2 regions of the Mesorhizobium sp. B2-4-12 genome follow, and region 2 is predicted to be linked to the other one. Evidence: riboswitches for the same ligand, from Rfam matches in the RefSeq annotation. Region 2 holds a riboswitch; the other holds the start of a gene.
The links. Region 2 has a riboswitch for thiamine pyrophosphate ahead of thiB (thiamine ABC transporter substrate binding subunit). Riboswitches for the same ligand answer to the same signal wherever they lie in the genome.

Region 1: it holds a riboswitch for thiamine pyrophosphate, as region 2 does, so the genes downstream of both, FJ934_RS09545 (YkoF family thiamine/hydroxymethylpyrimidine-binding protein) here and thiB (thiamine ABC transporter substrate binding subunit) in region 2, are expected to answer to the same signal.

What each region holds. Positions count from the first base shown of each region.
Region 1 covers NZ_VFVC01000011.1:84,105-99,427, reverse strand. The annotation lists gene FJ934_RS09565 (hypothetical protein) at 1-239, opposite strand, end outside; gene FJ934_RS09560 (glycosyltransferase family 39 protein) at 436-1,950, shown strand; gene msrA (peptide-methionine (S)-S-oxide reductase MsrA) at 2,107-2,625, shown strand; gene FJ934_RS09550 (hypothetical protein) at 2,798-3,106, opposite strand; TPP riboswitch at 3,290-3,403, shown strand; gene FJ934_RS09545 (YkoF family thiamine/hydroxymethylpyrimidine-binding protein) at 3,394-4,002, shown strand; gene FJ934_RS09540 (ABC transporter permease) at 4,268-5,104, shown strand; gene FJ934_RS09535 (ABC transporter ATP-binding protein) at 5,101-5,865, shown strand; gene FJ934_RS09530 (ABC transporter substrate-binding protein) at 5,893-6,918, shown strand; gene FJ934_RS09525 (hypothetical protein) at 7,072-7,911, opposite strand; gene FJ934_RS09515 (isoprenylcysteine carboxylmethyltransferase family protein) at 8,290-8,925, shown strand; gene FJ934_RS09510 (DUF3309 family protein) at 9,472-9,636, shown strand; gene FJ934_RS09505 (GntR family transcriptional regulator) at 10,052-10,777, shown strand; gene FJ934_RS09500 (ADP-ribosylglycohydrolase family protein) at 10,781-11,821, shown strand; gene FJ934_RS09495 (PfkB family carbohydrate kinase) at 11,818-12,792, shown strand; gene FJ934_RS09490 (ABC transporter substrate-binding protein) at 12,833-13,894, shown strand; gene FJ934_RS09485 (ABC transporter permease) at 13,962-14,831, shown strand; gene FJ934_RS09480 (ABC transporter permease) at 14,831-15,323, shown strand, end outside.
Region 2 covers NZ_VFVC01000008.1:55,363-70,685, forward strand. The annotation lists gene FJ934_RS07300 (helicase-related protein) at 1-88, shown strand, start outside; gene FJ934_RS07305 (RNA-binding S4 domain-containing protein) at 102-488, shown strand; gene fdxA (ferredoxin FdxA) at 725-1,063, shown strand; gene FJ934_RS07315 (CarD family transcriptional regulator) at 1,434-2,015, shown strand; gene FJ934_RS07320 (DUF262 domain-containing protein) at 2,158-3,753, shown strand; gene FJ934_RS07325 (amino acid ABC transporter ATP-binding protein) at 3,954-4,724, opposite strand; gene FJ934_RS07330 (amino acid ABC transporter permease) at 4,721-5,401, opposite strand; gene FJ934_RS07335 (amino acid ABC transporter substrate-binding protein) at 5,747-6,520, opposite strand; gene FJ934_RS07340 (RNA polymerase factor sigma-32) at 6,840-7,703, shown strand; gene FJ934_RS07345 (M48 family metalloprotease) at 7,909-9,315, opposite strand; gene thiQ (thiamine ABC transporter ATP-binding protein) at 9,638-10,420, opposite strand; gene thiP (thiamine/thiamine pyrophosphate ABC transporter permease) at 10,413-12,035, opposite strand; gene thiB (thiamine ABC transporter substrate binding subunit) at 12,174-13,172, opposite strand; TPP riboswitch at 13,217-13,331, opposite strand; gene FJ934_RS07365 (thiamine diphosphokinase) at 13,419-14,063, shown strand; gene FJ934_RS07370 (ABC-F family ATP-binding cassette domain-containing protein) at 14,065-15,323, shown strand, end outside.

The sequences.
Region 1 (15,323 bases), on a different contig from region 2:
CGGCCGACCAGATACCAGTGCTCCTCCTCGACCGCCTTCTGGGTGGCGACCTGCGTCCAGGCAGTAGCAACCGACAGGGGCACCAGCAGGGCAGCTTCCAGGGCCGGCGCCAGCCAGCGCGGGCCGAAGGAAAGATCGTTGATGACCAGAAGCTGCAGGCAGATGATGACAAGCACCGCGGCACGCGCCAGCCAGAAGTCGAGCGCGCGATGGTGGATGACGGCATGCTGGTGACGCATCGAGTGTCCGGGAAGTTCGGAGGGGATCGGGTGTGCGGGCTGGTTGCTCGGGGAGGCGGTGTTACGCCGAAATTCCTGCTCAATCTTGGTGTCGCAATGGCACGCAGGTATACTTTTTTGTAAGCTTTGATGTTAGGGCTGTTCGGCAAACTGGGCGATGTGGTTTAAGCGCCGCATGGTGGGAATAGATGACTCCATGGATCGTTGGGTGCCGGCAGGACTGCCCGGCACGGGCCTGGACTTGTCATCGGTCTGGCGTGGCCTGCTTCGTCATCCCTGGTATTTGCTGGCGCTTTTGTGCCTGGCGCAGATCCTGTGCTGGACGGTGGTGCCATCGCTGGTCAATCCCGCGCCGCCTGGCGACGTCGTGGAAGGCTTCATGTGGGGCCGCGAATGGGTGCTTTTGACCTACAAGCATCCGCAGCTTCCCGCCTGGCTGCTCGAGACCAGCCATCTTCTGACCGGATCGTTCCGCTGGCCGCAATATCTGCTTGCCCAGCTGACGATCTCCACGACTTTCGTCCTGGTCTATCTGCTGGCCCGCGACATGCTGGGGCGAAACCGTGCGCTGGCTGCCGTCTTGCTGCTGCCGTCGGTCTATTTCTTCGGCTGGCCAACCCCGCAATTCAATCATGACTACGCGCAGATGCCGTTCTGGGCGGCTATCTGCTGGCTGCTCTGGCGCGCCGGCCGCGGCGGCGGGCCGGGCTGGTGGCTGGCGCTCGGACTGGTGTCGGGCGTCGGGCTCTATGCCAAGTTCTCCACCGGCCTGCTGCTTGCCTTCGGTGCACTCTGGCTGCTGTGCGACGCACGTGCGCGCAGCCGGTTGGCCACGCCTTGGCCATGGCTTGGTCTTGCCGTTTTTCTCGCCGTGGCCGCGCCGCTGGCCATTGAGCTCTATCGCATCGATTTCTTGCCGCTGACCTATTTCGCCTACCGCGACGCGTGGGTGACCGAACACCGTGCGCGCCTCTATTATATCGGTGTCCAACTGGCCGGGCTCTCAGGCTTCCTCCTGGTGCTGGCCATATCGGGGCTGCTGCGGCGCACGCCAGCTCCACAAGAGCCCGTCGAGCGCGGCAAGCTCGCCTATCTCGTGTGGATGGGGCTCGGGCCGGCGATGCTGATCATGGTCGCCTCGTTGTTCACCGGCACCGGCGAGTCCTGGGGCGCGCCGATGTACAATCTCATTGGCGTCGTGGTGCTCGCTTTCCTTGGCCATCGGCTTGGCGCCGTCGAGATGCGAAGGCTGGCGATCTGCGCCTTCATCTGCATCCTCACCATGTCAGGCGCCTATGCGGCCATTCGCTGGACGAATTGCAACATAAGGGGGCGCATGGATGCTGTCTGCTGGCCGGCGCAGCCCATCTCTGACGAGGCGGAGACGATCTGGCACGCAGCGGCACCTGGCCGGCTCGACATTGTCGGCGGCGATACCAATCTGGCCATGCTGGCCGGCCTCAATGCGTATGACAAGCCGTCGATCTTCACCGACCTGAATATGAAGTTCGCGCCCTGGATCACAAGCCAGCGGCTGCATGACCACGGCATGCTGATGGTCTGGTCTGGTCGCGGCGTACCGTTGCCGCTGCAGGCATGGCTGGGCAACATCCCGGTCAAGACCGTTCTTTTCAACTGGTCGCGCGGGGCGCCGCCAATAGCCATCAACTTTGCTGTCATTCCGCCCGGCACGCAGTATCCGCGCGGCTGAAGCCTGTCGTCCGGTTCCACTGGCCGAGGCCGCCGCCCATTCCCAGGCGACTGGACGAAACGGGCGGCAATGCCCATTTATGGGGCAACTCAATTTTCTTTGCGCAATTCCTGACGGGACGTCAAACAGCCGGAATTGCTTTTTGGGAGACGAAACATGGCGACTTCGAGCGAACGAGCGGTACTTGCCGGCGGCTGCTTCTGGGGCATGCAGGATCTGATCCGGCGCTTCCCGGGTGTCCTTTCCACCCGGGTTGGCTACAGTGGCGGCGATGTGCCGAATGCCACCTATCGCAATCATGGTACCCACGCCGAGGCAATCGAGATCAATTTCGATCCGGCCAGGATCAGCTACCGCACCTTGCTGGAATTCTTCTTCCAGATCCACGATCCGACGACGCGCAACCGGCAGGGCAACGATGTCGGGATGAGCTACCGTTCGGCGATCTACTATACCAGCGACGAGCAGAAGCGCGTCGCTGAAGACACCATCGCCGACGTCGATGCTTCCGGCCTGTGGCCGGGCAAGGTCGTCACCGAAGTCGCGCCGGCCGGTGCGTTCTGGGAGGCCGAACCCGAGCATCAGGACTATCTGGAGAAGTATCCCAGCGGCTATACCTGCCATTTCGTCAGGCCCGGCTGGAAGCTGCCGGTTCGCGAAAAGGCAGCATCCTAACGTTTCGGGCACAAGGCATCGAACCTTAGTTACGTCCAGAAGGACGCTTCGGTCGATACCGAGCGGGATCCCTGATCCGGTGCAAATCCCTTTCGGGAGCGTTGGGAACGATATCGAAACAGAGAAAGCCGCCAGGCATCCGCCCGGCGGCTTTCTCTGTTTGGGCAATGACTTATTTGCCGCAGTTCTTGTCGTTCAAGGTCGGCGCCGTGGCGTTGCCACTGGCATCGGACTGCGCACCTTGCGGGTTGGTCGGGCAATTCCGGTCCGCATTGGAGTTCATGTCGCCCGGCGCGATGGTCGTGCTGTTGGTCATTGCCGGATCGAGCGTATCAGGCGAAGCTGGCGTACTCGGTTCTACAGTGACCGACTTGCCGCTGCCGCCAGAGCCATCGGTGCCGCTCGCGCTATTGCTTTGCGCCATCGCGGAACTGGCAAGAGCGACAGTGAGCGCCGAAGCTGCGAGGATTTTCATGAACATGGCTGGTCTCCATTTTCCGTGAACTTGTCGCGTAGCGACTGGCGGGACAACCTCTCGACCTGGTGAAGGTTCCCGGAAAATTTCGCGCCGGCGCAGCCCACTGCCACTGCTCTGGCGCAACGCTTTTGGCGCAGCTCGCCGAAAAAAACCGCTTCCCCAATCGATCGAATGGTGCTTTAACGCGCTCATCCACAGGGGTGCTCCGTACGGTCGGGGCTGAGACGGGGGCGGCAAGCCCACAGACCCTAGAAGCTGATCTGGGTAATACCAGCGGAGCGAGGCGGGCGATGTTTTCAGGCGCACAGATTTCCCTATATCCCATGGCCGACGATTTCGTCGGCGTCATCCTGGGCGCGCTCGACGCGCTCGATCCCTACCGGGACAGGCTGCGGATCGAGACCGACGACATCGCGACGCTGCTGGTCGGGCCGCCCGAAGTGCTGTTTCCGGCCATGCGCGATCTGTTCGTGGCGGCGGCGAGAAGCGGCAAGCATTGCGTACTGTCCGCCGCCGTCTCACGCGGCTGCCCGGGCGAGCCGGACGATCCGATCTGCCGCTCCGACGAGATCGGCGGCCCGACGATCCCGCTCGACGAGCGCAAGCTGGCCGCGATCCGCGCCGTGCAGTCGACAGCTTCGACCGACCAGCCGGCGGCCGCGCAATTCTCGCTCTATGTGATGGGCACCGGCGACCACATGGACGAGATCTATGGCTGCATCGACTTCCTGAAGCAGTCGGGCGTCTTCGAGCGCTCCAAGCATTTCTGCACCAAGCTGCGCGGCGATGCCGGCGCGATCTTCGCCACGCTCAACGAAGCTTTCTGCCGCTTCGGCCCGGGCGCCGGCCACGTGACCCTCGACATCACCATTTCGGCCAACAGCCCGACCGGGGTTTGAGCGGCGCTTGGCCGCCGTCGAGGATATTGTCGTGGTTGGTTCGTTTGATCCGCCTGGGAAAGGTGCTCCTACGCCCAGGCGTCTGCCACAGGGAGCAGCGAAGCCGTTGGTGATTGGCGAAGGCGGCGATGACAGCCGATCTCCCCCCTTGTGGGGGAGATGCCTGGCAAGGCAGAGGGGGGCGCTGTCCCGCCGACCTATCAGGTGGTTACGCTCAGCACCTTCAGCACAAGTCTCGAAGGATGGCGTTCCTTCGCGCCCCCCTTTGTCCTGCCGGACATCTCCCCCACAAGGGGGGAGATCGGCTGTCACCGCCGCTTTCGCCAGAGCAGCCCCCGCGGCCCTCGCTTTCGCCCTGCTGCTTGCCGCCTGGGAGCTCTACGCCCGCTTCGGCGGCATCGCGCCCACCGTGCTGCCGGCGCCGTCGCGCGTGCTGGCGCAGGCGTGGGAGAACCGCGCAGCGCTGGCCGACAACACGCTGCCCACCATTCGCGCCACGCTGGCCGGCTTTGCCTGCTCGCTCGCCGCCGCTTTCGTGCTTTCAACGGTGGTCGATTTCCTGCCGAGGCTGCGGCGTGCGCTGTTCCCGATCCTGATCGCCAGCCAGACCTTGCCGCTGGTGGCGATCGCGCCCTTGGTGGTGCTGTGGTTCGGCTTCGGGCTGCTGCCAAAGATCCTGCTCGTCGCGCTGGTCACCTTCTTCCCGATGATGGTGGCACTGGTCGAAGGCTATGCGTCGACCAGCAAAGAGATTGCCCAGATGCTCGCCGCCATGGGGGCGAGGCGCTGGCGCATTTTCTGGCTGGCTCGCCTGCCTTCGGCGCTGCCCTATTTCTTTGCCGGCCTGCGCATTTCCATCACCTATGCCGTGGTCGGCGCGATCTTCGCCGAATATGCCGGCGCGGCGAAGGGGCTGGGCATCTACATGCTCAGCGCCAAGAACAATTTTCGGCCCGACCTGGTGCTCGCCGCGGTCGCCGTCAGCTCGGCGCTGACGCTTGCCTTGTTCGGACTGGCGGTGCTTATCCAGCGCCTTGCCATGCCGTGGGAAAGGGCTGGGTGCGATGCAAAGCCGGAGCCGACCGAGGAGGACCGGCCATGACCCGGCTGGAACTCCGCGACGTGCGCAAGAACTTCGGCGCGCTCGAGGTGCTCTCCGGCATCTCGATGACCGTGGACGATGGCGAGTTCGTCTCTATCCTCGGGCCGTCCGGCGCCGGCAAGTCGACGCTCCTCCAGTTGCTGACCGGTGCGATTGCGGGCGAGGGCGAGATGCGCTTCGACGGCGCGCCGCTGGACGATCACGGCCGCCATTTCGCTTTCATGCCGCAGCGCGACGCGCTGATGCCATGGCGGCGCGTCATCGACAACGCCGCGCTTGGACTGGAGGTGCAGGGCATGAGGCGCCGGGCCGCGCGCGAGCGGGTCGCGCCCCTGTTCGCCGAGTTCGGCCTTGCCGGCTTCGAGCGCGCCTGGCCGGCCGAACTGTCCGGCGGCATGCGCCAGCGCGCCGCCTTGCTGCGCACCGTGGTGCAGCAGCGCGACATGCTTCTGCTCGACGAGCCTTTCGGCGCGCTCGACGCGCTCACCCGCACGGCCATGCAGCGCTGGCTGGAGAAGATGTGGGCGAGCCATCGCTGGACGGCGCTGCTCATCACCCATGACGTGCGCGAGGCGGTGCTTCTGTCCGACCGCATCTATGTGCTGTCGGAGCGGCCTGCGCGTGTCGTTGCCGAAGTGGCCGTGCCGCTACCGCGCCCGCGCACCGAAAGTGCAGCGCTCGCCCGCGAGGCGGCGGCAATCGAGGCCAGCATCCTCGACACGCTGCTGGGGGCAGGCCGAACCGAATTCCCGATCGTTTGATGGCCCGATTGTTTGATGGAGAGAAAAATGACTGAACTCAACCGCCGCCAGGCGCTGCTCCTGGCTTTGGCCGCCGGCCTGCCGCTGGCTTCGCTCGCCGGGGCCGCACGCGCCAGGGCGGAAGCGCAAAAAATCACCGTCGCGCTCGACTGGACTGTCAACACCAACCACATCGGTCTGTTCGTCGCTCGCGACAAGGATTTCTACCGCGATGCCGGGCTCGATGTCGAAATCCTGCCCTATGGCGATACCGGCTCGGGCACGCTGGTCGCCAACCGCGTCGCTGATTTCGGCATTTCCGGCGCGCTCGGCCTGTTCACGCAGAAGAGCGCGGGCGCGGATCTCAAGGCGGTCTATGCCGTCGTCCAGTCGGAGACCGGCCGCGTCGTCTTCAACGCCGACCGCGCCGCTATCAAGAGCCCGAAGGATCTTGACGGCCTGACCTATGGCGGTTTCGGCAGCGCCTGGGAGAACGCGCTGATCTCGACCATCATCCGCCACGACGGCGGCAAGGGCGATTTCAAGACAGTGACGCTCGGTACCTCGACTTATGATGCGCTGGCGAGCAGCGCCGTGGATTTCACGCTGGAAGTCTCGACCTGGGAAGGCGTGGAGGCCGGGCTCAAGGGCCTGAAGCAGCGCAGCTTCCGCTACGCCGACTACGGCGTGCCGGACGAGCACACCACCTTCATCGCTTCCAGCAATGCGTTCCTGTCGGCTAATCCAAAGGCGGCCGCCGCCTTCGTGCAGGCGACACGGCGCGGCTACGAGTTCGCCGTCGACCAGCCGCAAGAGGCCGGCGACCTCTTGATTACCGCGAACAAGGATACGCTCACCAATCCGGCTTTGATCCAAGCCTCGCTGAAGGCGCTGAACGACGGTCATTTCCTGAAGAGTGCCGCCGGCGCTATCGGCACCATCGACAAGGCCAAGGTCGAGGCGATGGGCGGGTATTTGTTCTCGTCGGGAATACTGCTCGATGGCAATGGCAAGGCGCTGAAGCAAAAGCCGGATTTCGAGGGGTATTTCACCAACGAGTTTGTAGGCGCCTGAGCGAAGGAACGCGGCGTCCGGTCAAGACACGTCAGCCGCCGCGCCTAATTCTTCGCGATGGCGTAGAGCAGGGCGGTTTTGATGTGCCACCCAGGCTCGCCTTGCAGCGACAGGGCGGCGGCGTAGAACTTCGCGACGGCGGGGCAGAGACCCTCAAAGTCCTGGTCTACGTTCGCGATGGCGTCCATCTCGACCGGCGTGCCGCCGCTTCTGATGAAGGCGTCGGCGACCAGCGACCAGTCCTGATCGCTGGGCATGGCCGCCGGCAAACCGCTTCTTTTTGGCTGCGCCGAAGGCGTTGAACAGCGTGGCACCAATCTTGTCCGGGTGAGCCAGGAAATCGTGGCCGGGCGCGCTGATCGCGTCCGGCCCATTGCGCAGGTAATTGTTGCACGTGGCAGGCGTTTCTCGTGCCATGACATGATTGAGCATGTCGAGCTGCGCGGAAAGCGCTTGCGAGACCTCGCTGTCCGGCGCTGAAGTCAGGAGCGGTGTATATCTTTGCCTCAGATCGGCGACCGCCTGTCTGCTGACATTGCGCACTTCTGTTCCACTTCCGGTCTGGGCCGCGGCAGTGATCTTGCGCAGCATCGCATCGTAATCGTCCGGAAATTCCCGGGCGATCGCCTTGAATATCTGGAGGCCCTGCTTCCGGATCTCGGCATCGACGTCGGCGGTGGTCCTCGGCTGGGGCGGCCTCGCCACCGTCTCGTAGAGATCTGAAGTATGCCGAAGCCTGCTTGTTATCGACGCAATCGCCTCGCTGTAATCGGCGATCGACCGATCGTAATCCTGCTTGTCGTCCCGGGCGACGGCCCGATAGATGTATGCGGTGGCGCGGATGCTCGGCGGCTCCGCGGTGTCCTCGGCAATCGCCGTGCAGGCGGCTATGCGCTTGTCCGGCTCGACACTCTCGCCAATGCAGGCTGCATAGTCCTTCTCTGACGCGAGGGCCGGTGCGTTCAGCGCAAGGATAACCGCAAGCCCAGCCAATTGCCGCCGTTTGAGGAGGTCTTCGCCTGCACGAATGATATGATAGCAGCGGCGACTAGCCCCGCACCCTTCCAACTCGCCATTTGGCTGGTCCTCCCCCGAAAACCCTGGTCCACTTCAGCGGTAATCCGCCTATTGTTCTTTATTTGTTCCGCAATGCAAGCATAAATTGCAATATAGCAGACACAGTTTGCATCGCGGTTCCCGCAGCCCGCTCGCTGGTTGAGGGCGTTGCTTCCCGTTCAATCCCGATCTGACCTTGCCGGTTAACCGCCCGGCAATGGTTGCGTGCAAAGGTCGCCGCGAGGGATCATCGGGGTGTTTGCCTTGCTTATGCCAAAAAGTGAAGCGCTCTCGCGTGCCAACCGGGACGGGGTTTTGTCCGAAGCGCGCAAGCGCGAGATCCTGACCGACCTGCGCGAAGGCTTCTTTCGCGCCTGCGCCCTGGCCTGCGCGGGACTGTTCGTCTATCGCGGCGTCTATCAACTGCTGGAGGATCCGACCCGGCTCAACGTCGCGCTGGTTGCGATTTCCGAGATACTCACCTTCACCTGGCTGCTTTTGTCGCGGCGTCCGGTGACGCGTGACTGGAATCCGCTTGCGGTCATCGTCTCCGTGACCGCAAGTTTTGGAGTAGCGTTGATCAGCCTCAAACCTGGCATGGCGCTTGTTCCAGTCTACATCGCCGCACCGCTGCAGGTGATCGCGTTGTTGTTTGTCATCTGGGGCAAGATATCGCTGGGCCGCTCCTTTGCCATCCTGCCTGCCAATCGCGGCGTGATGACGGGCGGCGCCTACCGGCTTGTGCGGCACCCGATTTACGCCGGCTATCTTGCCGGACACGTGCTCTACCTGCTGTCGGCCTTTTCCTTCCACAATCTCGCGGTCTATGCGGTCATCACCTACATGCAGTTGTATCGGATACTACGCGAGGAGGCCCTGCTGGCCGCCGAGCCGGAGTATCGCGCCTATATGGAACGTGTGCGCTACAGGCTGTTCCACCGGATATTCTGAAGGTAAGTTAGCCGACCTGTTCGGGTCGGATTGGCCAGCGCTTCCCCACCCTGCCCGAAATGGATTGATTGGTCGCCTTCCAGTGACCGACAGGCGATTTTTCGCGCTATCCGCGCCGCGAAGCCGTCGGCCGCATGAAGAAACGCTGTGTCGACGTGCTGAGCAACGAGGGCGCTTACGATCGCGACCTGCGCCAACTCTGCCTGTTGATCGCCCGCCGCTGAGCCCTCAGGATGAGCAGTGCGGAACCAGCCGCGAGGCTTTCAAGCGCACTCTCCTAGCCTCCGGCCGGTCGGAAAGTCCGTCGCTCCTGGCGGGCTTTCCGCGTCATTGGGTCTTCTCAGGTCGCCCCGAATGATCGCTCCTCGCCTTGGATCCGCAACCTATCACGGCGCCAAGAGGGTGGAGCTAACTCATTTGACGAACCCTTCTTGCTTGGCGATCCTCGCGGGGGCGGAACGGTAAGGCCGCTCGAGCGTTCTCATCTTCGAACATCGCAGCAAGCGATGTCTAACCGGCGCACGAGCGCACAAAGGAGCGGGAATCATGAGCTTAGGCACCATACTCATCATCCTTCTAGTCCTTGCGTTACTTGGCGGCTTCAGCGGACTCGGCGGCGGGCCGTTCTACGGAACCGGCTATTATGGGGGCGGCGGACTCGGACTTGTGCTGCTGATCGTCATCATCCTTGTCGTGCTCGGACGCATCTAGAGGCACGATTCGATCCATGGTGATCGCGATTTCGTGACCGTATCGATATGTTGCGCACCGGATTGTGATGGAAAAAGCCAGCTTGTGATCCGGTATCGCGCGAGATTCAGGTATGGTGGTGGCGGTCCACACCCCCCGTGGAAACAAGAGGAGAGGGTCCCACCCCTTATCCTCCTCCAAGGCCCGCCCCGGCTTCCCGGAGCGGGCTTTCTTTTTCTCCGGACACGGTGTCGACGCCTTGCCGACCTTGGCGCCGTGGATGTCGAGCGTTGCCTGCTTGGCGGTGGCTGCCTGCCAGTCCGTGCTCTCAGCTTGCCTGCGTTGATGCGGGGGGCATTCATCGCTTGATCGTTGACAGAGCTGCCGCGTCAGAGTAGTGAACAGGATTATACAGGTTCACTGGACAGGTGCCCATATGAAGCGCGGCGCGATTCAGCTCTCTCCCGGTACGGGCAAGCCCGAGCAGATCGCCACCGTTCTGGAGCATGAAATCCGCTCCGGCGTGCTCGGCTTCGGCGATCGCCTGCAAAGCGAGAATGAACTCGTCCAGCGCTTCTCCGTCAGCCGCAACACGGTCCGCAAGGGCCTTGAGGAACTGTCCAGCCGCGGGCTGATCACCACCAAGGTCGGTATCGGCTCCTTCGTCACTTTCGACGGCAAGCCGGTCGACGACGCGATCGGCTGGTCGCGGGCGCTGGCCAATGCCGGCGCCAATGCCGAGACAAGGACGCTGCGGCTCGAGGTGATCGAAGATGCGGGGCTTGCCGCGCTGCTTGAGATCGAAAGCCCGTTCTTCATCGCCGTCGATCGTGTACGCACCAATGCCAGAGACGGTCATGCGATCTCCATCGAGCGCAGCCGCCTGCCGCTGTCGCCGGAACTCGAAGACGTTCCGCTGCGCGGCCTGCGCGAGGGATCGCTGCACCAGACGCTGCGCGCCGCCGGGCTCGTGCCCGACCATGGCGAGGAGTGGATCGGGATCGAGATGCTGAATGCCGAGGACGCGGCCATCCTCGGCTGCCCTGAGGGCACGCCATTCCTGCGTGGCCGCCGGTTGACCCGTGCCGCTGATGACCGGCCGATCGAATATGTCACCAGTCTGCTCAACCCAGCGCATTTCGCGCTGCATATGAGGTTCTGAGCGATGTCGGACAAAGCGACGGACATGATCGACCGCGCCATGGGCGCTCTCATCGGCGGGGCGCTGGGAGATGCGCTCGGCATGCCGACCCAGCTTCTGTCGCCGGCGCGGATCGCCGAGCTGTACGGTCATGTCGAGGATTTCGTAGCGCCCGTTGCCGACCATCCGGTGTCGAAGGGGCTGGCGGCCGGCACCATCACCGACGATACCGAACAGGCGCTGCTGCTTGGCCGCATCCTCATCGAATCGGGCGGCCGCTTCGACCACACGCGCTGGGTCAATGCGCTGCTCGACTGGGAGCGTGACGTCAAGGCGCGCGGCAGCTACGATCTGCTCGGGCCGTCCACCAAGCGCGCCATCGACGCCATCAACAATGGTGTGCCAGCCGAGGACGCGGGGCGTGGCGGGGACACCAATGGTGCAGCCATGCGCATCGCGCCGGTCGGCATCATGATGCCGGTCGAAGCGCTGGAGGCTTTGGTCGCCAAGGTGGCCGAGACCTGCCGGGCGACACACAACACCTCGATCGCTATTGCCTCGGCTGCTGCCGTCGCGGCCGCTGTCAGCTGCGGCGTTTCCGGCGGTGACTGGCGCGCCGCCTCCGACAGTGCCGTCGTGGCGGCGGGGCGAGGAGCGACGCTCGGCTACTGGGTGACCGGCGGCGATATCGCCGCGCGTATCGTCTGGGCGCAGGATCTGGTGCGTGGCAAAGCGACGAGGGACGCGATCCGGCTGATCACCGACCTGGTCGGCACCGGCGTCGCCAGCCAGGAGTCCGTTCCGGCCGCCTTCGCGGTGCTGGAAGTCACCGGCGGCGATCCCTGGCAAGCGGCGGTCATCAGCGCCAATCTCGGCGGCGACACCGACACGATCGGCGCTATTGCGGCCGGCATGGGGGGCGCCTGCACTGGTCTTTCGAAGTTGCCGCGACAGCACGTCGCGCGCCTCCTTGGCATCGACGTCGAGCAAGTTCGCGAACTCGCCGGCGACCTCGTCGCGGCGCGATTGGCGAAAACCGGCTCCGGCAAGGATGCGGCGGCATGAGTGGGCGGCTCGTCCATATCGGCAGCGCGGTGGTCGACTACGTCTACCGCATCGATGCCTTGCCGGCGCCGGGCACGGAGAAGACGGCGTCGAGCTATGACCAGGTCGCTGGCGGCGGCTTCAACATGATGGTCGCGGCCAGCCGGACCGGCATGACAGTGGCGTTTGGCGGCCAGCTCGGCAGCGGGCCGAATGGCGATTTCCTGCGCTCCGCCTTTGCCGCCGACGGCATCGAAACGCTGACGCCGCCATCGCCTGCCATGGACAGCGGCAATTGCGTCGCGATGATCTCAAGCGATGCCGAACGCACCTTCGTGTCCTGGCCTGGTGCGGAGAGCATTCTTAGCCTCGACATGATGGCGCCCGTGGTTGTCTCGCCGGGCGACTGGGTGTTCACCTCGGGCTATACGCTGAGCTATCCCGGAAGCCGCGAGGCGCTCACCGAATGGATCGAGGCGCTGCCTGCGCAGACCCCTTTCGTCTTTGACCCGACGCCGGTCATCTCGCATATTCCGCGTGCCATCCTGTCGCGAGTGCTTGCTCGTACGACCTGGCTAAGCTGCAACGCGACGGAGGCCGCCGAGATTGCCGGCCCTGGTGACGTCGAGGCACTCGCGGGGCGACTGCTTGCGGACCATTGCCCAAAAGCCGATGGCATCATCATCCGCAGCGGCGCCAAGGGCTGTCATGTGCGGCTGGCAAATGGTTCCGCCCAGAGTATTCCGGGATTCGAGGTAGCGGCGGTGGACACCAATGGCGCCGGCGACACCCATATCGGCGCCTTCGTCAGCGCGCTGTCGAATGGTGTTCCGCCGTTCGAGGCGGCGCGCTACGCCAATGCGGCGGCCGCCATTTCAGTCACCCGTTATGGCGGTTCGTCGGCGCCGACGGACGCCGAAATCCAGACTTTCCTGGGCGAGGGCGCGGCCGGCGCGCCCGGCCAGGCACAGAAGGCCCATCAGACAGCCTGACAAGCCCGGGAACCGGGCAAACCAAAGAGAGGAACGAACCATGCGCATGCTCAATTTGACTGCTTTGCTGACGGCGACCGCCGTCGTCACCTCCGCACTCGCCTTCGCCGCCAACGCTGGTGAAGTGCATGTGCTCAACTGGAAGGGTTATGGCGCCGACGAACCCTGGGCCATCGAGGCGTTCGAAAAGGCGACCGGCAACAAGGTCGTCAACGACTTCTTCAATTCCGAACAGGAAATGCTGACCAAGATCCGCACCAATCCGGGTCTCTACGACGTCGTCATGATCAATGCCGCCTTCAACGACCAGGCGATGGCGGAAAAGCTGATCCAGCCGATCGATACCTCAAAACTGCCGAACTATGCCGACATCAGCAAGGACAAGGCCGGGTCGCCGATGCTCGACCATGACGGCAAGGTCTATGGCGTGCCGTGGGTCTGGGGCCTGACGGCGCTCGCCATCAACGAAAAATCCTTCGACAAGCCGCCGACGTCGATCGCCGAGATATGGAATCCGGCGCACAAGGGCCGCGTCATCATCCGCGACGATGCTGTCGAGGCGGTGCAGTTCGGCGCCATCGCCACCGGCCAGAACATCAACGACATCAAGGATATGGGTGCGGTCAAGACCAAGCTCACCTCGCTGATGCCGCAGATCAAGACCTTCTGGAGCTCGGAGAACGACTGGAACCAGATGGTCGCCTCCAACCAGATCGATATCGGCACCTACTGGAGCGGCTCGGCCGACCGCGCCAAGACCCACTTCAAACTGCCGGTCTCGCTGGTCATCCCGCAGGAAGGCGCCGTCGCCTGGCTCGACGCCTTTTCCATTCCGGTCGGTTCGAAGAACGTCGCCGGCGCCGAGGCCTTCATCAACTACATGATCGACCCGAAATTCTACGTCGAATGGGTCACCAAGGTCGGTGCTCCCGTCTCCGCCAATACCAAGGCGGTGGAAGCGCTGCCCGAAGATGCCTTCAACCGCAAGGTGATGGGCGACCCTGCGGTGGCCAAGCGCATCCAGTTCCAGGCGCCGATCACCGACGCCCAGCGCGAGGCCTACCTTGCGCTCTGGCAGCAACTCAAGGTCGACGTGAAGTAACACCCACATCCGGACCAGCCGGCGGCTCGCGCCGGCTGGTCCTTCAATCCTGGGGAGGAGGGTTATCATGGCAGTGCAGGGGGCAGTTGCGTCACGCGGCGGGCTGAGATCGGCGCTGCCATTGCTGGCGCCGGCCTATCTCTGGCTGACGGTGGCGATCTTCCTGCCTCTTTCCGCCATGGTCTTTTTCTCCTTCATGACCGACTTGCCTTTGTCGGGAAAGCCATGGGCATTCACGCTTGGCAACTATGCCGCATTCTTCTCGCAGAGCCTTTACCTGACATTGCTCCTGGCCTCGCTGCGCCTCGGCCTTGAAGTAACGCTGTGGTGCATCGTCATCGGCTATCCCGCCGCTTACGTGCTGGCCAAGGTGCTGAAGGGACGCAGCCGCGAGGCGATCTTCCTGCTCGTCATCCTGCCGTTCTGGTCGAACGGGCTGGTGCGCATCTTCTCCTGGGCGATGGTTTTACGCGAGGGCGGCATCCTCGACACGGCGCTCAACGCCGTGCTGCCGTTCAAGATCAACATCGACCTCATGTATTCCTATCCGGCGGTCATCATCGGACTGGTGCACTCCTACGTGCCCTATATGGTGCTGACCTGTTATCTCACGCTGCAAGCCATCGACGACTCGCTGATCGAGGCCGGGCGCTCGCTCGGCGCCTCGCGGCTGCAGGTGCTTAAGCGGGTCATCATCCCGCTGTCGATGCCCGGTCTTGTGGCGGGCGCCGCGCTCATCTTCGTGCCGGTCGTCGGCTCCTTCATGGAGCCGCGTATCCTCGGCGGTCGAACCGGCACCTTCTACGGCACCGTCATCGAGGACCAGTTCGTCGCCGTGTTCAACTGGCCGCTTGGGGCGGCGCTGTCCTTCATCCTGCTGGCCGTCGTGCTGGTCATCCTGGCGATCGCGTCGCCGGTGCTGCGGAGGACGACATGATGGCGACGACACGTATCCTCGAATGGCTCGGCCGGCTCTATATCTTGCTGCTGCTGGCCTTCCTCTATCTGCCCATCATCATCATGGCGCTGATGTCGTTCAACGCCTCGCCCTTCTACCAATTGCCGTTCGAATGGACGACCGAGTGGTACGCTTCGCTGTGGCAGAACGACCAGCTGATCGCGGCCACCTGGAACAGCCTCGAGATCGCCGTCATCACTACGGTCATCTGTGTGGTTCTTGGCACGGCTGCGTCGCTGGCGCTCTTTCGTTACGAGTTTCGCGGCAAGAAATTGCTGCAGGCGCTGCTGTTCCCGCCGATCGCCATTCCGTGGCTGATCACCGGCACGGCGATGCTGATCTTCTTCTTCGGCGTCGGCATCGGGCGCGGCCTGTTCGCCATCCTGCTCGGCCATGTCGCGCTGGCGTTGCCCTATGTCATCGTCGTCGTCTCGGCCCGGCTGCAGACCTTCGCGCCGGAGCTGGAAGAGG
Region 2 (15,323 bases):
GAAGCCGCGCGAGGAGCGTCCGGTCCGCTTCGATCCGGACTCGCCCTTCGCCAAGCTCGCCGCCTTGCGCGACCAACTGAAGAAATAAGCTCGGCGCCGCGATGGTTGCTGAAGGTCGCCAGCGCATCGACAAATGGCTGTTCTTTTCGCGCGTGGTAAAATCGCGCTCGCTGGCGGCCAAGCTGGTCGTCGCCGGCCGCGTGCGGATCAATCGCGACAAAGCAGCGCAGGCTTCCGATCTGGTCAAGCCGGGCGACGTGCTGACCATCACGCTCGACCGGCGCATCTTCGTCTGGAAGGTGCTCGGCGCGGGTGTGCGGCGCGGCCCGGCAGAAGAGGCCCGCACCCTCTATGAGGACATGTCGCCACCGCCCGCACCGAAGGGCGAGGCGCTTCCCGACGCGATTCCGGCGCTGCGCGAGGCCGGCAGCGGCCGTCCGACCAAAAGAGAGCGCCGCCAGACCGACCGCTTGCTTGGCGAGGATTGAGGCTTGCCGCCGGGAGCGCGGTTGGCGGTTTTCGGGCGCGACGGACGCAGGACGGAACGGAACCCGGCAAACAAGACGCTCCGCGAGACGTCACCGCCCCTTGCTGTGCTCCGCAGTCTGGAATTTCATTCCGAAAACCCCGGCCCAAGCGGGTATGGCCGCCCTTGCAAGCGGCGGGCAAAGGCGTTACGTGACGGAAAAAGCCCAATAAAGCTGGGACGTTCCGGAGCCGACCGATGACCTATGTCGTGACCGACAATTGCATCAAATGCAAATACATGGATTGCATCGAGGTCTGTCCGGTCGACTGTTTCTACGAAGGCGAGAACATGCTCGTCATTCATCCCGACGAGTGTATCGACTGCGGGGTCTGCGAGCCGGAATGCCCCGCCGACGCGATCAAGCCCGACACCGAGCCCGGTCTCGACAAATGGCTGCAGATCAACACCGAATATGCCGAGAAATGGCCTAACATCACCGCCAAGAAGGAACCGCCGGTCGACGCCAAGACCTTCGACGGCGAGGCCGGCAAGTTCGAGAAATATTTCTCCGCCGAACCTGGCGAAGGCGACTGACAGCGCTACTGTTCAGACTGGTATGACGCTGCGTAAGAGGCACGGCACATGAACCGCCTTGACAGGCGGCGGTGACCTGTGGGCTTCGCTTGCGTAGCAAAACCTTGATTCTTCCGACTTTTTGTGTTACATCAGCGAACCATGCCGGTGACACAACGTCGATTTATGGCGCAGACGCCCCAAATCACTGAAAGGTGAAAATCCCAATCCGGACCAGAGCGATCTGGGCCAGGCGGTCGCAATCGTGCGGTTTGCCGGTCCCAGCCTTTCCGGTGGGTTCATCTGTTGTGCGGCTAATGATCGGGATTTCCCGGTCACACCAGTTCGGGCCGGCAGGACGCCGGTTCCACAACAAGGAGTTCAGGGCGTAATGGCAACGATCACCCCGCAGAAAAAGCCCACTGGAGCACGTCACGGTTTCAAGACCGGCGAGTACATCGTCTATCCGGCGCACGGCGTCGGCCAGATCATCTCGATCGACGAGCAGGAAGTGGCCGGGCACAAGCTGGAACTGTTCGTCATCGACTTCCAGAAGGACAAGATGCGCCTGAAGGTGCCGGTCGCCAAGGCGACCTCCATCGGCATGCGCAAGCTGTCGGAAGAGGATTATGTCGAGCGCGCGCTGAAGGTCGTGCAGGGCCGCGCCCGCGTCAAGCGCACCATGTGGTCGCGCCGCGCCCAGGAATACGATGCCAAGATCAACTCGGGCGACCTGATCTCGATCTCGGAAGTCGTGCGTGACCTCTATCGCGCCGACAATCAGCCGGAGCAGTCCTATTCCGAACGCCAGCTCTACGAGGCGGCGCTCGACCGCATGGCCCGTGAGATCGCGGCCGTCAACCGCATGTCGGAAACCGAAGCCGTCCGCCTGATCGAGGTCAATCTCAACAAGGGCCCTAAGCGCGGCGCCAAGGCCGACAATGAGGAAGCCGAGCAGGAAGAAGCTGCCTGAGCCTTTTCGCCTTTGAATTCGAAAAACCCGGCCTCGCGCCGGGTTTTTTGTTGCGGGCTTAGCGCCCTGGTGGGGGAGCTATCACCTTGGCTGAACACATAGCATTCCGTAAACTCGACCTCGCTGAGGATGGGGGATTGTAATGGCTACCCGGAACGTTGTGAATCTAGACGCTCTTATACCGCGGGAGGACTTATCGGCCCCGGCTGAATCAGGTGGGGATATCCCAGGTCTCAAGATCAGCGACCTAAAGCCGGGCCTAGTCTATAGTTGGTTACGCAAACCAGACTTCCAGCGCGAAACCGCCAACTGGACGCCGGAACAGGTTGTCGGCCTAATAGAGACTTTCGCGAATGGCAACATCATCCCAGCGATCATTCTTTGGCAGAATGGTCAGCGCGTTTTTGTCGTTGACGGCGCTCACAGGCTAAGCGCGCTTGTCGCTTGGGCAAATGACGACTACGGCGCGGGCTCGATATCCGCGAAGCACTACGGAAATGCGATCCCTGAACATCAGCGGGTCATGCACGATCTGACGCGTAAGATGGTGAAAGAACGGGTGAGGTCGTACGCAGATCATGAACTTGCCGCGCAGTATCAGAAGGCAGACGATCAGGAGTTGCTAAAACGCGCATCCCTAATCGGGTTCAAATCCATTGACACCCAGTGGATTAAAAATGCCGGAGTCGAACAGGCAAAAAGTGCGTTCTTCCGAATAAATGAAGGCGGCACCCCAATCGATGCGACCGAAACCAGAATACTGCGTGCGGGTAATTCAGCTCTAGCAATTGCATCGCGGGCTATCGCTCGCGCAGGGACAGGGCATGCCTATTGGAGGAAATTTGATCAGCCTAATCGGCAGTACGTGGAGGAGTTTGGAGCTGCTGTGAACAAGCTCCTTTTCACTCCTCCACTGCAGCTTCCAATCAAAACCCTGGAGGTGCCATTGGCGGGTTTTGGATATGGCGCATCTGTCCTGCCGTTCTGTTTCGACCTGATCACTCTCGCCAACAATCTGCACATTCCGGACTCCTCAACGAAGAGAAAGGGACTAATCGACGAACTCCCAGAGGATCCAAATGGAAGCGAGACTATTGATTATCTGAAATCTGCGAAGCGCTCGGTTGAATTCCTGCTCTCTACCGAACCACAATCCCTTGGCCTTCACCCTGCACTGTATTTCTATACATCGGCAGGAGCATTTCAGCCGGCAGCCCTTTTCAACGTCCTGTCGTGGTTGACCCAATTAGACGAGAACGGCGAGATCGTAAGATTCCTCAAGGTCCGCAGTAAATTTGAACAAATGATCATGGAACATCCTGTGCTCGGAAAGCCCGCAACGCATCGACTCGGCAGTGGCGGCCGAACGCGCCGGCGAATGATGCTCCTCTACGATAAGATGTTAAATGTCTTGAGTGCGGGAACCTCACCAGACAAAGCATGGACGCTCATCATAGATGAGTCGGAATTTTCGTTTCTTGCCAGCGAGGATTCGGAACATAAGGAGCGCCGCGGGACAGGGAAAGCGGGCGCGCGATTTTCAAGAGCCGCAAAGTCGGGGGGCTTCATCGAATCGGCTCTGCCAACCGCCCACAGGTGCGAATTGTGTGGCGGCCTTTTGCATAGCAACGCAATCGTCACTGATCACGCGGACGAGAGGTCAACGGGTGGCAGTTCAGCGGGTGCAAACGGCCGGCCAGTTCACCCAAGATGCAATAGCGAGAGGGATCACCTGTAAGTAAGCAGCCCTTACAACAATTCCCGCTTAGGAAGCCCGCAGATGCCGCGACGATGCAGTCGCCGCAGAGAGTGCATACCGCTGCAGCATTGCGTCAATTAGTCAAGGTGATAATTTCGCCCCGTTGGGAGGTCGCTGTGAAGCAGCAGGGAGAGATGGCGTGCTAGCCTCCATCCGGACCTCGCAAGGGAGATAAGGGCTCAGCCACCAGCATCCTTCTGTGCCTCTTCCTGACGCAGGGAAGCAATGAAGCGCTTCGTGCGCTCGCGCTCTGGATTGTCGAAGACCACCGAGGCCGGCCCCTTCTCAACGATGGCGCCGGCATCTAGAAACACAACCTCCTGAGCGATCTTGGAAGCCAAGCGCAAATCATGCGTCGCCATCACCATGGTCGTGCCCTCGCTGGCAAGCTTGCCGAGCACATCGACCACCTCCTGCGCCAGTTCCGGATCGAGGGCCGAGGTCGGCTCGTCGCACAGCAGCACTTTCGGCGACGGGGCCAGCGCCCGGGCGATCGCCACGCGCTGCTGCTGGCCGCCTGACAGCGTCGCCGGCCAAGCATCGGCCTTGTGCGCCATCCCCACCTTTTCCAGCAGGGCAAGTGCTCGTTCACGCGCCTGCTCGGGCGACCATTTGAGCACCGTCACCAGTCCTTCCATGACATTCTCGATGGCGGTGCGGTGCGGAAACAGCTGAAAATTCTGGAACACCATACCGGTCTGCAGGCGCAGGCGTCTTATGTCCGCGGCCGGCACCTTGACGCCCGGACGGAACGCGAGAGACTCGTCGCCGATCCGCACCGTGCCCGATGTCGGGATCTCCAGAAGGTTGATGCAGCGCAAGAGCGTGCTCTTGCCGCCGCCCGACGGGCCGACAAGCGCGGTAACGCTGCCTTCGGCGATGGCGACCGTTACCCCCTTCAGCACCAGATTGTCGCCGAAGCGCTTTTCGATGTCGGTGAGGCTGATCATGAGCGTGCCTCCAGGAAGCCGCCATAGCGGTTGAGCCGTTCTTCCAGCCGCGTCTGCAGGGCAGACAGCACCGAACTCATCGCCAAATAGAGGATCGCCGCCTCGACATAGAGGATCAGCGGCTCATAGGTGGTGGCGACGATGCGCTGCGCCGCCTGGAACATCTCCGGCACGGTGATGGCGGCGGCCAGCGAGGTATCCTTGACCAGCGAGATGAAGGTGTTGGAGAGCGGCGGTACCGCGACGCGGCCGGCTTGCGGCAGGATGGTGCGCCGCATCGCCTGGCTCCAGGTCATGCCGATCGAATAGGCGGCCTCCCACTGGCCCTTCGGCACCGAGCCGATGGCCGCGCGGATGATTTCCGACGTATAAGCGCCGATATTGAGCGTGAAGCCGATCAATGCCGCCGTGAAGGCGTCGAGCAGGATGCCGACCGACGGCAGGCCATAGAAGATCAGGAACAGCTGCACCAGAAGCGGCGTGCCGCGGAAGATCCAGACATAGAACCGCACCAGCGCGACCAGCGGCCTCGGCCCGAACAGCCGGCCGAGTGCCGCGCCGAGGCCGACTGTCAGGCCAAGGACGAAAGACAACAGCGTCAGCGGCACGGTGAAGATCAGGGCAGCCCAGAGCAGCGAAGGCAGCGACTCCAGCATCAGTTGCAGCCAGTGCAGCACGAAAGACCCTCCAGACCAGAGCAATTCCAGGAAAAGTGCGTAGCGGTTTTCCGTCCGGAATTGCGTAGAAACAAAGAGTTAGAGCGAATCAACGATTCTATCAAACGCTGAACCGCTCCAGATGCATGTCGCCCAAAAGTGACCCCAGGTTTGGGGGCCCGACATGCATATAGACAAAGACCTGAAGCGCGTCGCATGAATCCGTTTCGACGCGACGCGCTTTAGACGAGGCAGTGTGACCGAAGTGCGAATGCAGGCGCCATATCACGACAAAAGCGGCGAGCCGTCAAAGACGGCCCGCCGCGCTGGATGGGTTGCGGGACCGAACCGGCCCCGCTGCGTGATTTACTTCGAAACGTCCTGGCCGAAATAGGTGTCGGCGATCTTCTGATAGGTGCCGTCGGCCTTGATGTCGGCCAGCGCCTTATTGATGGCCGCGACCAGCTCGGGATCGCCCTTGCGCACGATGACGCCCGAATAATCGGCGTTTTCCTCTTGCGCTGCGATCTTCACATTGGCGTCGGGCTTGTGCTTCTTGAAGTCGAGGAAGGACAGGCTGTCGTTGATGGTGGCGTCGGCACGGCCGGTCAGAAGCAGCTGGATCGACTGGTCGAAGCCATCGGTGCCGACAAGCTCTGCGCCATTCGCCTCGGCCAGCTTGCCGAAATTGGAGGTCAGCGACTGCGCCGACTTCTTGCCCTTGAGATCGGCGAAAGTCTTGATGTCGGTGTTGTCGCCGCGCACGATCAGCACCGCCTTGGAGGCGATGTAGGGATCGGAGAAATCGTACTTGGCCTTGCGCGCATCGGTGATGCCGACCTCGTTGATGACGGCGTCGTAGCGCTTGACGTCGAGACCGGCGATCAGCCCGTCCCACTTACCTTCGAGGAACTCGACCTTGACTCCGAGCTTTTCCCCGATCGCCTTGGCGATTTCGACGTCGAAGCCGACCAGCGCGCCGGACGCATCATGATAGGTGAAGGGCGCATAGGTGCCTTCCGTCCCGATCTTGATGACGCCAGCCTGCTTGATCTGGTCGAGATTGGCACCGGCATGGCCCGATGCGACGGCCAGGGCCTGCAGCGTTCCAGCGACGATAAGCGACTTGAGCCATTTCATTTTTTTTTGTGATCCCATCCTTGGCCTGATGTCAGGCATGTTGTGAGGGCTGAAAAATGCCAGATGTCAGCAGAAAGAATAAGGAATCGAATTTCAAAAACAACGAATTTCCGAAACCATATTCTCCAAAATGGATTTCTTCGCGCATTCAAAAGGGCAACTGTGCTGAAATCGCGCGCGCAGGATAGCTTCGCTGCCCGCGCCAGCGGAACCTTTCTCGCGCGTGGCAGTTTTGGCTGTTGTAGGGCACGACGCAGCGATTTCAACCCGGTGCCTACAAGCAGACGTCATTCGCATCGCCTGAGCCAGGGAGCGCCTCATGATGGAAGACACGGCAGGACGGATAATGGTCCGCGCGGCAATGAAGGCTCCTTACCTCGAACGGGACGAAGAGCATCGGCTGGCCTTGCTCTGGAAGGAGGACAACGACCAGAATGCGTTGCACTGCATAACCGTGGCCCATATGCGGCTGGTCATTTCCATGGCCTCCAAATTCCGCCATTACGGCCTGCCGCTCGGCGATTTGATCCAGGAAGGGCATGTCGGCCTACTGGAAGCCGCCGCCCGCTTCGAGCCGGAACGGGAGGTGCGGTTTTCGACCTATGCGACCTGGTGGATTCGCGCCTCGATGCAGGACTACATTCTGCGCAATTGGTCGATCGTGCGTGGCGGCACGAGTTCGGCGCAAAAGGCGCTGTTCTTCAATCTCAGGCGTTTGCGTGCCCGTCTGGCAAACGGCGCCGAGCCGCTTTCCAACGAAACCCTCTATCGCGAAGTATCGGTGGCGCTCGGCGTTTCCGAAGCTGACGTGGCGATGATGGATTCGCGGCTGTCGGCACCAGATTCCTCGCTCAACGTGCCGCTTGCCGATGATGCGGGCGCCACCGAACGGATGGATTTCCTGGTCTCGGACGACCCGCTGCCCGACGAGATCGTCGGCGACAAGATCGACGTCGCGCGCCGCTCGCTCTGGCTGAAAGCCGCTCTCGCCGCCCTCAACGCCCGCGAACTGCGCATCATCGAGGAAAGGCGACTGACCGACGAGGGCGCGACGCTCGAGGCACTCGGCGAGACCCTCGGCATCTCCAAGGAACGCGTCCGCCAGATCGAGGCGCGCGCCATGGAAAAGCTCAAAGTCGCGCTGGTGAAGCAGAATCCGGAATTTCTGGCGACAGCAGCCTAGAGCCGGATGATTTCAGGTCGAGTCGACCTGAAATCTGAATCCGTCTCTAAATCAAAAAGTTAGAGCATGATGTCGTCCGAAAACCGCTTCACACTTTTCGGCATCATGCTCTAAAGCAATTCAAGGAAAAGCGCGTAGCGGTTTTCCGTTCGGAACTGCGTAGAAACCAAACGCTGAACCACTCTAAAATCCCGGCAACAACGGGCTACTTGTCGGTGACAATCTTGACCTTGTCACCGGCCGAGACCGCGGCCCCCGGCGACAACGCATTGAGCACCCTGAACAGGTCGAGCTTGCGATCGACGCCCACCATTTGCGCGGCAAGCGAGCCCATGGTCTGTCCGGGCTGCACGGTGAGCACGCGGATATGCAGCGGCTTGAGCGCCGCCTTTTCCGCGGCACTCAGGGTCCGGAACGACCCGCTGACCGACCGCGCCACCGTATCCAGCGAAGTGCTGGCCGAGGGGGCCGCTGTCAGCAGCCGATAGACCTGGCCGCCGGCACGGATCACCGCGATGTCGAACTGCCAGCCTTGCGCGCCGGCATGCGCGGTCGCGGCCTCATTGCCGTTGATCGTTTCCTGCTTGACGGTGCTGTCGTCGAGGCCAGCCACCCAGCCGCTTCTGATGTAGTCGGTCAATGAGCGGTTCTTGTCGATCGAAACGCCATCGAAGCGGATCGCTATGTCGCCTGGTCCGGTCGCCGTCACCGCCGCCGCCGAATTGTCGATGATGAACCCATCCGGCACCGTGAACGACACGCCGAGGCCCGGATGCAGGAAGGTCTCGCCCCGCACATAGCCTTCCTCCGGCGTGTCGCCGTAGAGCAGGCCGTCTATGCCGGCGAGGAAGGAATCGCGGTCGCGCGTGCCCACACCCGGTGCGCCGAACTGGCGGGCGTGGCGCTGCGCCAGGTCGATGCGCTGCGGTGTGTTGGGATGCGTGGCCAGAAAATCCAGACTGGCGTCGGTGGCACCGCTGATCGAGCGGAAATCGGTGTAGGCAGACATCGACTGCAGGAATCGGCCGGCGGCGTAAGGGTCATAGCCGGCCTCGCCGATCGACTTGATGCCGATGGCGTCTGCTTCCAGCTCCTGGTTGCGCGAGAACTGCGCCAGCCGGAGCTTGCCACGGATGAGTGCCGCCTTGGCGGTCGGGCTGTCGCCAAGCACATCCGAGACCACCTTGGTCGCCAGGCCTTCCTCGGCCTCCAGCTGCTGGCGCTGCAAGCCGTGATTGGCTGTGACATGGCCCATCTCATGGGCGATGACAGCGGCGAGCTCGGACGAATCATTAGCCAGCGCCAGCAAGCCGCGGGTGACGTAGAGATAGCCGCCCGGCAGCGCGAAGGCGTTGACGTTGGGCGAATTGAGGATGGTTATGCGATAGGTCTGGGTCGGGTTCGCCGACACCACGGTCAGATTGCCGACGACCTTGGCGACCATGCGCTCGAGCTTGGGATCGGAATATTCGCCGCCATAGGTCGCCAGGATGCGCGGATGCTGTGCCTTGGCCAGTTCGGCAAGCTTGTTGTTGGCGGCGACATTGTCGACCGTGATCGGCTTGTCGGATGGTTGGAAGCCGGATTCCTGGACTTCCGGAGGCGTGAACATCTGGCAGCTTGCCAAGGCCACGGCGAAGCCGGCCAGCGCCAGAAAGCGCGCCAGCGGATTCCTTCTTGGTCTGTCAACGCCGATCGCCAGAACGGCTTCCTTTCAGGTCCCGGCGCATGACCACGAAAATCGGAGGCGATCTTCGGAATGTGTCATGCGCAAAAAACAAACTGCTACAGCATCCGTCACGCGTCCCTCGAGGCGCGCGGCGAATACTGTAGGCAAATCACGGCGTGTGCCGGACCAGTAGGGCGGACCTAGCCACACTACTTTGACCATGGCAAGCGAGCGCCCCATCGCCCTGAGCTGGTTTGACCGTAAATTATGTCCGCTTCCGGGCAATATCTTGTGATACGGCATCCCCAGCACCTGAACCGATATAGCGTCGGAATGCGTCCGGACCAGCCCCGGCAAAGAAATCGTCCGCCTTACCGGTCGCCACAACGGCGCCATTGTCCAGAAACACCACATTCTGGCCGATACGGCGGGCATCCTGCGGCTGGTGCGTCACGAACAGCACCGTCATGCCGCGCTCGGCATGAACCCCGGCAACCAGGTCGAGCATGTCGTCGCGCAAGGCCGGCCCGAGCGAAGCGAACGGCTCGTCGAGCAGCAGCACCGGGCGATCGCGCACCAGCACGCGCGCCAGGGCAACGCGCTGCCGTTCGCCACCGGAAAGTTCGCGCGGCAACCGCTTCTCCTTGCCGGCAAGGCCGGTGCGCAGAAGCGCCTCCGCGATATCAGTGCGGTCGGCCTCGGTCAGCCGCAGCGACGGCGAGCGGCCGAGCCCGACATTCTGCTCGACCGAGAGATGAGCAAAGAGATTGTTCTCCTGGAACACCATCGACACCGGCCGAGCCGAGGGCGGCTGGGCGCTGACATCCGTCCCGCCGATCAGCACCCGGCCGGACCGGGGTGTCTCGAACCCGGCGACCAGGTTGAGCAGCGTCGACTTCCCCGAGCCGCTCGGTCCCATGATGGCGGTGATCTTTGTCGCGGCGAAATCAACATCGAAGACGAGCGGCGCTTCGCCATAGCTGAACGACACGTGGTCCAGCCGCACCGAAGCGCCTCTTTCAAGCCTGCTGGCCGCCCCGTCAGGCATCCCGGTTCTTCTCCCTGCCCATCCAGTGGGCCGCCATGACCAGAGCCAGGCAGACGAGGCCGAGCAGCAGCGCTAGGCCGGCGGCATCCTCGGTACGATAGCTGCCCATGCGCGCCAGGAGAAGGTAGGGCAAGGTCTGCACGGAATCACTGCCGAACAGCGCGATGACCCCGAGATCGCCGAGCGACAGCGCCATGGCGAAGGCAAAGGCGGTGGCGAGCGGACGCCGCAGCGATGGCCAGTCGATCAGCCGCAGCCTGGTCCAGCCGAAAATCCCAAGTTGCGCGCAGAGCCGTTCGTGGCGTTCGCTCCCCGCATCATAGGCGGGGCGGACGGCGCGCAGCGCGAAAGGCATCGCCATAACCGCATTGACGGTGACGACCATGACCGGAGCGATGGCGAAGACATCGCCGGCATGGCGCAGCAGCAGGAACCAGCCGGCGCCGATGACGATCGGCGGCACGACCAGGACAAACCCCGCGCCGGTATCCGTGGCATATTCGAGCACTGTTCTTGGTCCGGCGCGGCGATCCAGCGCCAGCGCCCGGCGCGCCATGGTCAGGGCCAGCGACAGCATCACCGAAAGCAGGGCCGACAGGAAGGCCAGCGCAGCACTGGTCAGTGTCGCCTGCCGGACAGTGGCCTCGCCGGCCAGCTGGCCGAGATCGGCGCCAAGTCCGGCGACCACGGTGGCCGCCATGGGCCCGACAACGAACAGCAGCGCCAGCGCGATGAACGCTCCATTCAGCCACGCCTCGGTGGCCTTGACCGAGACATAGCGGCGCGGCGCGACCGGCAGGTTGGTGTCGCCGACGACATTGGCGCCGAGCCGCGTCAGCGCCAGCACGATGATGAAGGTCAAGCCGATCTGCAGCAATGTCAGTGCAACGGCTCGCGCGGGATCGAAATCGAAGCGCAATGCCTGGTAGATGCCGACCTCCAGCGTCGTCGCCGCCGGTCCGCCGCCAAGCGTCAGCACGATGGTGAAGGATGTGATGCAGAGCATGAAGACCAGCCCGGCGACGCCGGGCAAGGCGGCGCGCAGCGTCGGCCATTCGATCAGCCGGAATGCCGGCCCCGCGCCCATGCCGAGCTGGTTCGCCAGCCGCCATTGGTCGGCCTGTATGGTCTGCAGCGCTTCGAGGAACAGCCGCACGCCGAGCGGCAGGTTGAAGAAGACATGGGCGACCAGAATGCCTGAGAGCCCGTAGATGCCCGGCCAGCCCTGGCCGCCGACCGCGCTGAATAGACCGGCGAAATAGCCGGCGCGGCCGTAGAGCGCCAGGATGCCGAGTGCCGCGACGATCGCCGGAAGCGCCAGCGGCACGGCGAAGAGCTGCAGGATGAAGGCGCGGCCGAAAAAGCGCGGATGCCGCGACAGCGCCCGCGCCACGAACAATGCCGGGAGGACCGAAAGAAGCGTCGAGAGGCCTGCCTGCCACAGCGTGAAGCGCACGACGCGCAGCAGATAGGGATCGAAGGCTGCCCAGGCGCCCGAAAGGTCACCGGCGCCTTCGACGAGCAGGCCGGCAAACGCGCCACCGATCAAAAGGGCGATTGCCATAAGCGCGATGACGCCGGCGGTGACGCGGGGATCAGAAGACGCGCGTTGCATGCTGGGCCGTCAGTTTTAGGATCGCGACACTTACATCGCGACACTTACAGAGAATTGCGATCCTTCGCGCCCCCCTTCTGTCCGGCAGGACAGAGGGGGGCACCGTAGAGCGGTTATCTTCGATCAGTTTGTCTCAAACTACTTGCTCACCACCGCCAGCCATTCATCCACCCAGGCCTTGCGGTTGGCGGCGACCTCCTCGGGGCTGAACAGCAAGGTCTTGGTCGGCTTGACCAGCTTGTCGAAGGCCGGGTTGAGCGGCTTGTCGGTCTTGCCGGCCGGGAACATCCAGTTGGTCTCGGGGATGGCGTCCTGGAACTTCGGCCCGATCATGAAGGCCATGAACTTTTCCGCCAGCGGGTTCTTGGCTCCGGTCGTGGTGATGCCGGCTACCTCGATCTGGAGATATTCACCCTCATCGAATGAGGCCGCCTGGTAGCGCTCGGTCTTCTCTGCGACCATGTGGTAGGCCGGCGAGGTGGTGTAGGACAGCACCATTGGCGCCTCACCCTTGGTGAACAGGCCATAGGCTTCGCTCCAGCCCGGCGTCACGGTCAACACCTTCGTCTTGAGCTTGGCCCAGGCTTCCGGCGCCTTGTCGCCATAGACCGACTTCACCCACAACAGCAGGCCGAGCCCGGGCGTCGAGGTGCGCGGATCCTGGATGACGATCTTGTCGTCGGCGCTGCCTTCGACCAGCTCCTTCAGGCTCTTGGGCGGCGTCTTGAGCTTCTGCGTGTCATAGACGACAGCGAAATAGCCGTAGTCGAACGGGACAAAAGTATCGTCGCTCCAGCCGCCAGGCACATTGATACCGGTCACCGCGCCATGTGGCGCGAACAGGCCCGAAGCCTTGGCATCGGCGGTGAGATTGGTATCGAGGCCGAGCACGATATCGGCCTTGGTGGATGCCCCTTCGAGCTTGACGCGGTTGAGCAGGGCCACGCCGTCGGCGACCGAAACGAATTCGACATCACAGCCGCATTCGGCCTCGAATTCCTTCTTCACCACCGGGCCAGGACCCCAGTCGGCTGTGAAGCTCTCATAGGTGTAGACGGTGAGCTTGTCCTTGGCCACGGCCGGGCCGGACAGCACCACAACCATGGCTGTGCAAAGAGAATATAAAAGCGTGCGCATCGGCGCCTCCTTTCGTTCACGTGACAAGGAATTGAGGCGTCGGACTGTCCGAAACGTCTAATCCCTCCGCCGGTACAAACCGGATCAGGTTCAGCGGGTTGGCGAGACTGCCTCTCAGCCGGTCCGCGAACATCGCAGCCGGCACCCCGTTAGAGCGTTTCGACACATAGGCCCGGCCGCCGAACCGCGCAAGTGGGAGTTTGCCGCCTTCCGTTTCCCGTGCCGGGCTGGTAAGGGCGACGGGATATGAGCACATTCACCATCCTGCTTGGCGGCGATCTCATCCGCACGCCCCGGCTCGACCGCCAGGTCGAAGGCTCGCGCGTCATCGCCGCCGACGCCGGCATCGGCCATGCACGGATGCTGGGCGTTGTGCCGGAACTGTGGGTAGGCGACTTCGATTCGGTTCCGGCCGATCTGCCCGCCAACCTCGCCGCTGTGACCCGCCAAACCTTCCCGGCGGAGAAGGACAAGACCGACGGCGAACTCGCGATCGCGGCGGCACTCGAGCGCGGGGCAACCCGCCTTGTGCTGGTGGGCGCCTTCGGCGGCAAGCGGGCCGATCACGCCTTCCTGCATCTGGCGCTCGGCCTACGCCTGGCCGAGGCGGGAACCGACGTGCTTTTGACCAGCGGGGCCCAGGAAGGCGTCCCCCTGCTCAACGGAGCGGCTGGCTTCGACTACGACGACGGCACGCTGTTTTCGATCCTTGGCTTTTCCGAACTGGCTGGCCTGACCGTCACCGGCGCCAAATGGCCGCTCAACCAGGTCGAAGTGGCTTTCGGATCGTCACTGACCATCTCCAACGAGGTCAACGGCCGCCTCGAAATCGCGCTTGGCCGCGGCCGAGCGCTGCTGCTCGCCCATCCCTATCCCTTGCCCGAAAGCTGACATGGCCCCGCCTCTTCTCAATCTCGACGGGATAAAACTGACCTTCGGCGGCACGCCGCTGCTCGACGGCGCCGCCTTGACCGCTTCGGCCGGCGACAAGATCGCGCTCGTCGGCCGCAATGGATCGGGTAAATCGACGCTGCTCAAGATCGCCGCCGGCCTCATTGAGCCCCAGGACGGCGAGGTTTTCCGCCAGCCTTCGGCGACTGTCCGCTATCTGCCGCAGATGCCCGACATGGAAGGTTTTGCCACCGTGCGGGCCTATGTCGAGGCCGGGCTCGGGCCTGCCGACGATCCCTACCACGCCAGCTACCTGATGGAGCATCTCGGCCTGTCGGGCGAGGAGCGGCCGGGTGACCTGTCCGGCGGCGAGGCCAGGCGCGCCGCCCTTGCCCGCGTCATGGCGCCGGTGCCCGACATTCTGCTGCTTGATGAGCCGACCAACCATCTCGATCTGTCGGTCATCGAATGGCTGGAAGAGGAACTCGTCCGCACCTCCTCGGCGCTCATCGTCATCTCGCACGACCGCCGCTTTCTCGAGCGCGTGTCGCGCGCCACTGTCTGGCTCGACCGTGGCCAGACCCGCAGGCTGGACAAGGGTTTTGGCCATTTCGAGGAATGGCGCGACCTGGTGCTGGAAGAAGAAGAGCGCGAGCAGCATAAGCTCGGCCGCCAGATCGTGCGCGAGGAACACTGGCTGCGCTATGGCGTGACGGCGCGGCGCAAGCGCAACATGCGCCGACTGGGCGAGTTGCAGACCATGCGCCAGCGCTTTCGCGGCCATCGCGGCGCCGAAGGCACCGCGACCATGGTGGCGAGCGACGCCGCCGAATCCGGCAAACTGGTCATCGAGGCGAAAAACATCGAGAAGAGCTTTGGCGATCTCACCGTGGTCAAGGGGTTCTCGACCCGCATCCAGCGCGGCGACCGCGTCGGCCTTGTCGGGCCGAACGGCGCCGGCAAGACGACGCTTCTGAAGATGCTGACCGGCGAATTGGCGCCGGATGCGGGCTCGGTACGGCTCGGCACCAATCTGGAAATCGCCACGCTCGACCAGAAGCGCGAGGCGGTCGACCCGCAGGAGACGCTGGCGCAATATCTCACTGACGGGCGCGGCGAAAACCTAGTCATCAACGGCGAACAGCGCCATGTCGTCTCCTACATGAAGGATTTCCTGTTCAAGCCGGAGCAGGCGCGCACCCCGGTGCGCGAGCTTTCCGGCGGCGAGCGGGCGCGGCTGATCCTGGCGCGCGTGCTGGC